One region of the Cellulophaga sp. 3_MG-2023 genome, then DNA from elsewhere that is predicted to be linked to it. Evidence: riboswitches for the same ligand, from Rfam matches in the RefSeq annotation. Region 1 holds a riboswitch; the other holds the start of a gene.
What was found. Region 1 has a riboswitch for S-adenosylmethionine ahead of Q4487_RS06580 (O-acetylhomoserine aminocarboxypropyltransferase/cysteine synthase family protein). Riboswitches for the same ligand answer to the same signal wherever they lie in the genome.
Positions count from the first base shown of each region.

Region 2: another riboswitch for S-adenosylmethionine. It lies ahead of Q4487_RS02305 (Na+/H+ antiporter NhaC family protein); the one in region 1 lies ahead of Q4487_RS06580 (O-acetylhomoserine aminocarboxypropyltransferase/cysteine synthase family protein).

Region 1 covers NZ_JAUOPS010000002.1:371,108-374,534, forward strand. Annotated here, with positions in the region: gene thrA (bifunctional aspartate kinase/homoserine dehydrogenase I) at 1-550, opposite strand, end outside; gene Q4487_RS06580 (O-acetylhomoserine aminocarboxypropyltransferase/cysteine synthase family protein) at 616-1,905, opposite strand; SAM riboswitch class I at 2,043-2,156, opposite strand; gene metK (methionine adenosyltransferase) at 2,487-3,427, opposite strand, start outside.
Region 2 covers NZ_JAUOPS010000001.1:570,537-573,963, reverse strand. Annotated here, with positions in the region: gene Q4487_RS02315 (ABC transporter ATP-binding protein) at 1-86, shown strand, start outside; gene Q4487_RS02310 (hypothetical protein) at 91-1,638, shown strand; SAM-I-IV-variant riboswitch at 1,685-1,783, shown strand; gene Q4487_RS02305 (Na+/H+ antiporter NhaC family protein) at 1,831-3,147, shown strand; gene Q4487_RS02300 (DMT family transporter) at 3,193-3,427, shown strand, end outside.

The DNA of each region.
Region 1 (3,427 bases):
AGCATAACATTGCGTGCATACGGGCATCATGTACAGGTTGCTTAGAGTTTACCAAAAACTGTTCTTGAATTTGACAGTTTGCAATAAGCCAGTCTGTAGATTTCCAATCTGATGCAACCGGAATTAAATGCTGCGTTAATTTTGGATTTAGTGCAGCCATCTCCCAGGCAATACCACCTCCTAAAGAACCTCCTATTATTGCAAAAAGCGAATTGATATTTAGTTCTTTTAATCCTAATAAAAACAAATGAGCAATATCTTTAGCTACAAAATCTTTATAGTTTTCTATAATAAAGCCATCAAAACCATTACCAGGAATATTAAAAGACAATACCGTGTATTTTGTGGTGTCTATACATTTGCCTTCACCTATTAGTGTAGACCACCAGCCATCTTCACCAGAAACATTAGAGTTACCTGTTAAAGCGTGATTTACAAGTACAATTGGCGCGGTGTGCAATTCTGCTCCAAATACCTGATATGACAAGTCTATATCTTGTGTGCTACCACTTAGCGTTGTATATTTTTTTAGTTTGATATGATGCAACATAGTAAGCTGTTTTAACCTAAATAATTATTAGGTTATTTGTAATTTATTTTGAGAACGTAAGTTTATTAAGCTGTAACTGTAGATATAGCTTTAAAAGCCTCTTCTAAGTCTAACTTTAAATCTTCTATATCCTCTAAACCAACAGACAAACGAATTAAATCTTGACCAACACCTGCAGACTCTTGCTGCTCTGCTGTTAATTGTTGATGCGTTGTACTTGCTGGGTGAATTATTAAAGATTTTGTATCTCCTATGTTTGCTAAAAGAGAGAATATTTTAGTGGCATCTGTTAGTTTTTTAGCAGCTTCAAAGCCACCTTTTACACCAAATGTAACTAAGCCACTTTGACCTTTTGGTAAGTACTCCTTGGCTAAGTCATAGTATTTATTGCTTTTTAACCCTGGATAGTTTACCCAAGCAACCTCATCTCTACCCTCTAACCAAGTAGCCAATTCTAATGCGTTTGCACTATGTTGTTTTATACGCACTGGTAAAGTTTCTAAACCTTGTATAATTTGGAATGCATTAAACGGACTTAAAGCTCCTCCGAAATCTCTTAAACCTTCTAAAATTAATTTATACGTAAATGCAGCATTACCAAGAGCCTCACTATACACCAAACCGTGGTACCCGGCAGATGGTTCTGTAAACTCTGGGAACTTTCCATTTGTCCAGTCAAAAGTACCTGCGTCTACAATTGCACCTCCTAAAGAAGTTCCTTGTCCGCCTATGTATTTTGTTAGCGAGTGTATTACCAAGTTTGCACCGTGCTCTATTGGGTTTAGTAATGCTGGTGATGCTACTGTATTGTCTACAATAAATGGCACTTGTGCTGCTTTTGCTTCTTTAGAAATTGCTTTTAAGTCTAAAACATCTAGCTTAGGATTTCCTAATGACTCTACAAAAAATGCTCTTGTATTTTCTTGCACTGCTTTACCAAAACTCTCTGGATTAGATGCATCTACAAAAGTAGTTGTAATACCTAATCTTGGTAAGGTTACATTTAACAAATTAAATGTACCACCGTACAAACTGCTAGATGCTACAATGTGGTCTCCTGCTCTTAAAAGCGTTAATAAACCTGTAGAAATTGCTGCTGTACCAGATGCAAATACTACTGCTCCTACACCACCCTCTGCTGCTGCTAGTCTGTCTTGTAATATTTGATTTGTTGGATTGTTTAAACGCGTGTAAATAAATCCTAATTCTGATAAAGAAAATAAGTTTGCTGCGTGGTCTGTATCTTTAAAAACATAAGACGACGTTTGATAAATAGGCACTGCTCTTGTACCTGCTGTTTCTGATGGAGTGTGACCTGCGTGTAATGCTTTTGTTGCTAATTTTTGAGTACTCATAATTTTGTTTTTTATAGTTTAAATTGAAAAAATAAAAAAGTCAAAACCACGCCTTGCCGACTTTGCAAGATGGTTTAAAATTAAATGAGTTAAAAAGAAATTGGAAATTTACCTTTTTTGAAATAAAAAAGCTTGTTTCGTTATCTGCCTATAGTACCGATGTACTTGGTAGAATTTAGCACCTTCTTTGTTTGAACAAAGGGTTGCTAAGGCTTCATTGGGTCTAATCCCTCCGCCTTTCTTGATAACTATTCAATAAGTGTTTTGAACTTTGAGCTACAAATATATGTTCAGAAAAATTTAATATCCTAATCTTTTTTGAAAAAATATTGATTTTAACCTTTTTAACAAGCTTAAATAACAGAAACACAATAATTGTTTGTTTTTGTAACGATTTTTTAAATTAAAACTTTATTTGTGTTAGGGATTGTAGTGAAAATCCTTTTTTATTTTTCTTAAAAAAGATTGCAACAAAAAGCCCGACCCTTGTGGTAACACCCAAATAAATAGCAAAATATTAAACACAAAAAAAGTGCTTTACCGTTACAGCAAAGCACTTATATATTATTAAAAACTTTATTTTAAAGGTTAAAAGCGGTTTTTACTGCGCTTACCATATCTAGTTTTTCCCAAGTAAAAAGTTCTACTTCTTTCTCTACCTTACCATTGTATGGAGACTCAAAAACTTTTGTGATTGTTTTTGGTTCTTTCCCCATATGACCATAAGCTGCGGTTTCTAAATAAATAGGGTTTCTTAGCTTTAAACGGTCTTCTATGGCAAACGGGCGCATATCAAAAATTTGCGCTACTATTTTGGCAATTTCTCCGTCTGTTAAATTTACTTTTGCAGTACCGTATGTGTCTACATAAATAGAAGTTGGCTCTACCACACCAATGGCGTAACTTACTTGTACCAAAATCTCATCTGCAATACCTGCTGCTACTAAATTTTTAGCTGCGTGCCTTGCTGCATATGCTGCACTACGGTCTACTTTACTTGGATCTTTACCACTAAATGCTCCACCACCATGGGCGCCTTTACCACCGTAGGTATCTACTATAATTTTACGTCCTGTAAGACCTGTGTCTCCGTGTGGACCACCAATTACAAATTTACCTGTTGGGTTAATGTGGTACTGTATTTTGCTTGTAAATAATGCTTGTACCTTCTCTGGAAATTGCGCTATTACTTTAGGCATTAAAATAGAGATAATATCTGATTTTATTTGCGCTAACATTTTTTCATCATTAGCATCAAAATCGTCATGCTGTGTAGACACAACAATAGTATCTATACGCTGTGGCACGTTATCGTCTGAATATTCTATAGTTACTTGCGCCTTAGCATCTGGGCGTAAATAAGAAATTTGTTTACCCTCTCTACGCAATGCGGCAAGTTCTTGTAATATTTTATGCGAAATATCTAATGCCAGTGGCATATAGTTTTCTGTTTCTTTGCTAGCGTAACCAAACATCATACCTTGGTCACCTGCACCTTGCTCTTCTTTAGAGCCACGGTCTA
Region 2 (3,427 bases), on a different contig from region 1:
ATATAACAAATACACCTATTGAAAATTCTATAAAAAAAACAGCAAATTTAGAAGATGCTTATCTCTACTTAACCAAAACAAAATAAGGCTATGAATTCATTTTTTAGTATTGTAAAATTAGATTATATACAACGTACAAGAAGTTATGCTTTTTTAATAACTCTTTGTGCTAGTTTAGCAATTGCGTATACTTTTGTACCAGAGCCTAATGCTAACTATTCTACAATTAGAATAGCAGATTATATTGGCGTTTATAATTCTGCTTGGTTTGGCTATGTTACCGCTATAATGACAAGTATTTTTTTATCATTAATAGGTTTTTATCTTGTTAATAGTGCTATAAAAACGGATATAAATACTAAAGTTGGACAAATTATAGCTACTACAAGAATTAAAAATTTTAGTTATTTACTTAGTAAAGTATTAAGTAACTTTTTAGTTCTTTTAACTATAGCTCTTGTAGTTTTTATAATGAGCATCATACTTTTCTTTTTATATAATGATAATTATTCTTTTAACCTTTTACAGTTTATAAAACCATACGCTCTTATTACGGCTCCTGCATTATTTTGCATTGCTGTTATTGCTGTTGTTTTTGAATTAGTATTAAGTAAATATTCTGTTTTACAAAATGTCTTATTCTTTATTATTTATTCTACTCTAATTTTGTTTTCTCCTAAAACAGAAAACAGTTACACATTAGACATTTTAGGAAGCAATGTTGTAATACATCAATTAGAGAAACAAGTTAAAACCATTACAAAATCTACAACAGATACAAATTTAGCAATAGGATATATAGTAGGAAATACAAGTAACTTAAACAAATTTGAATTTAACGGTATAGATTTCCCTACTTCTTTTGTTGTAAGTCGTTTTCTATTGGTGGTTTTAGGTCTTATTATAATACTTGTTTTGTCCAAATTTTTTCATCGATTTAATATAACTAAGTATTCTACATCTAAGGAACAAGAAAAGAGCATAAATAAGCCTAATACAACACACCAAATTAATTTAAAAGAACTATCTAATGCGCAAATAAATTATAGTATTTATCCATTATTAAAAGCAGAAATGCTACTTATACTTCGTAAAGGAAAAAAGTGGTTATGGATTATTAACATATTGGGAATGTTACTTTTACTATTTCTTCCAATAGCTGTTTCTTTCAAATTTATTTTACCTATTTTATGGTTTTTACAAGTACACAGGATTTCAGATTTATCGGTAAAAGAAACAACATATAATGTAGACTATTTTTCTTACTCTGCTTACAAGCCTATTTCTAGAGTTCTGTTTTCTCAACTATTAGCGGGTGTTTGCTTATTCATTTTTTTAGCTTTACCATTAATATTACGTTTGGCCATTAACTTAAATTTTTCATCTGTAGTTTCTATATTGTTGGGAAGTATATTTATAGTATTATTAGTAGTTACGCTTGGTATATTATCTAAAGGAAAAAAACTTTTTGAGGTCTTGTTTTTTATGATAACCTACGCAAACATTAACAATATTAATTATGCAGATTATTTTGGAGCCTTAGGAAGTACTAATTTGTTTAACTGTAAGATGATGTTGTTATTAGTGAGTTTAAGTACATTCTGTATTATAGCAAGAAAAAGAGAACTTAAAAAATAACAGAAAATTATGATTTTATCTCGTTGTTATACTTTAGTTTTACGCACTTAATTATCAAGAATCTCAAAAAAGAGATAGCAACCTGCATTAACAAGCAAGGTGCTAAAAAAGGATAAGCCAATACTTTGGAAAAAATGTTAATTCAGATCCACTTATTTGTCCTTTTCTTTTTGGTTCTGCAAAACTAAAAAAATGACATCTATTAAAAACAACAAGCCTAGGTTTATTGCTTTACTCCCATTATTTGTATTTGTATTTACATTTTTAGGTGTAGGTATTTATCAAAATGATTTTTATGCTTTACCTGCACCTATAGCAGTTATAGCCGGTATTATTGTAGCTTTTTTAATTTTTAAACAAAGCATAAAATCTAAAATAGAAACACTTTTAGCTGGTTGCGGAGATAGTAAAATACTAACAATGTGTTTAATATATTTGTTAGCTGGTGCTTTTGCTACAATTACAAAAGAAACTGGTAGTGTAGATGCTATTGTAAACCTTGGTTTAGATTTTATAGCCATACAATATATCTACTTTGGAGTATTTATAATTGCTGCATTTTTATCTATATCTACAGGCACATCTGTTGGTGCAATAGTTGCACTAACTCCTATTGTTATTGGCTTTGCAGATAAAGGAGGTGTGTCATTAGCTATACTTTGCGGCGCTCTATTAGGTGGTTCTATGTTTGGAGATAACCTTTCGGTAATATCAGATACTACAATTGCAGCAACACAATCCTTAGGCGTAAAAATGAGTGATAAATTTAAGCAAAACATAAAAATTGCTTTACCAGCAGCACTCTTTACAATTGCTATTTTAATAGTTAAAGGCGCTGCTTTAGAGTCTAACAATTTAGAAGATGTTACATACAATTATTCATTACTAAAAATAGTTCCTTACATATTAGTAATTGCGCTATCTGTAATTGGCGTAAACGTATTTGTTACACTATTGTTAGGTGTATTAATAGCTGCCGCAATTGGTATTTTTTATGGTGATTTTACACTTATTGAATCTACCAAAATTGCTTACAATGGATTTACAAGTATGACAGAGATTTTTCTACTATCATTACTATCTGGTGGATTAGCTGCATTAGTAGCTAAAAATGGCGGTATAGATTATATTTTAAATAAGATTAAAACCCTTATAAAGAGTAAAAAATCTGCTCAATTTGGTATTGCAACCTTAGTTAGTACAGTAAATATGGCTATAGCAAACAATACAGTTTCTATTATTATTTCTGGTTCTATTGCAAAAACCATTAATGATGAGTATAAATTAGATAATAAAAATACAGCTTCAATTTTAGATATTTTTGCCTGTATTACACAAGGTTTACTACCTTATGGAGCACAAGTATTAATGATTTTGAGTTTTTCTGATGGAAACCTAACTTACACAGAACTTATTGGTAATACTTGGTATTTACTTTTGTTATTTATCTACACCATTATTTACATTAGCTTATATCCTTTTAAATTGAAGAAAACTAGTATAAATTAAGATATAGTTCTATTAAAATTTATCTAAAAAGTTATCTTCGCGGCTATGTGGATGTATTTAGGTCTTTTATCGGCTTTATTTTTAGGGTTACATAATTTATGTAAAAAGCACGCTGTACAAGGTAATGAAGTGTTTCCTGTACTTTTAGGGACTATAACAGCAGGTTTTTTGCTGTTATTACCTTTTTATTTAGGTTCTAAATTTTATCCTGAATACACTAAAGAAGTAGGTTTTTACATTACAGATATTCATTGGAAAAAACACGGTTATATTGTTGTAA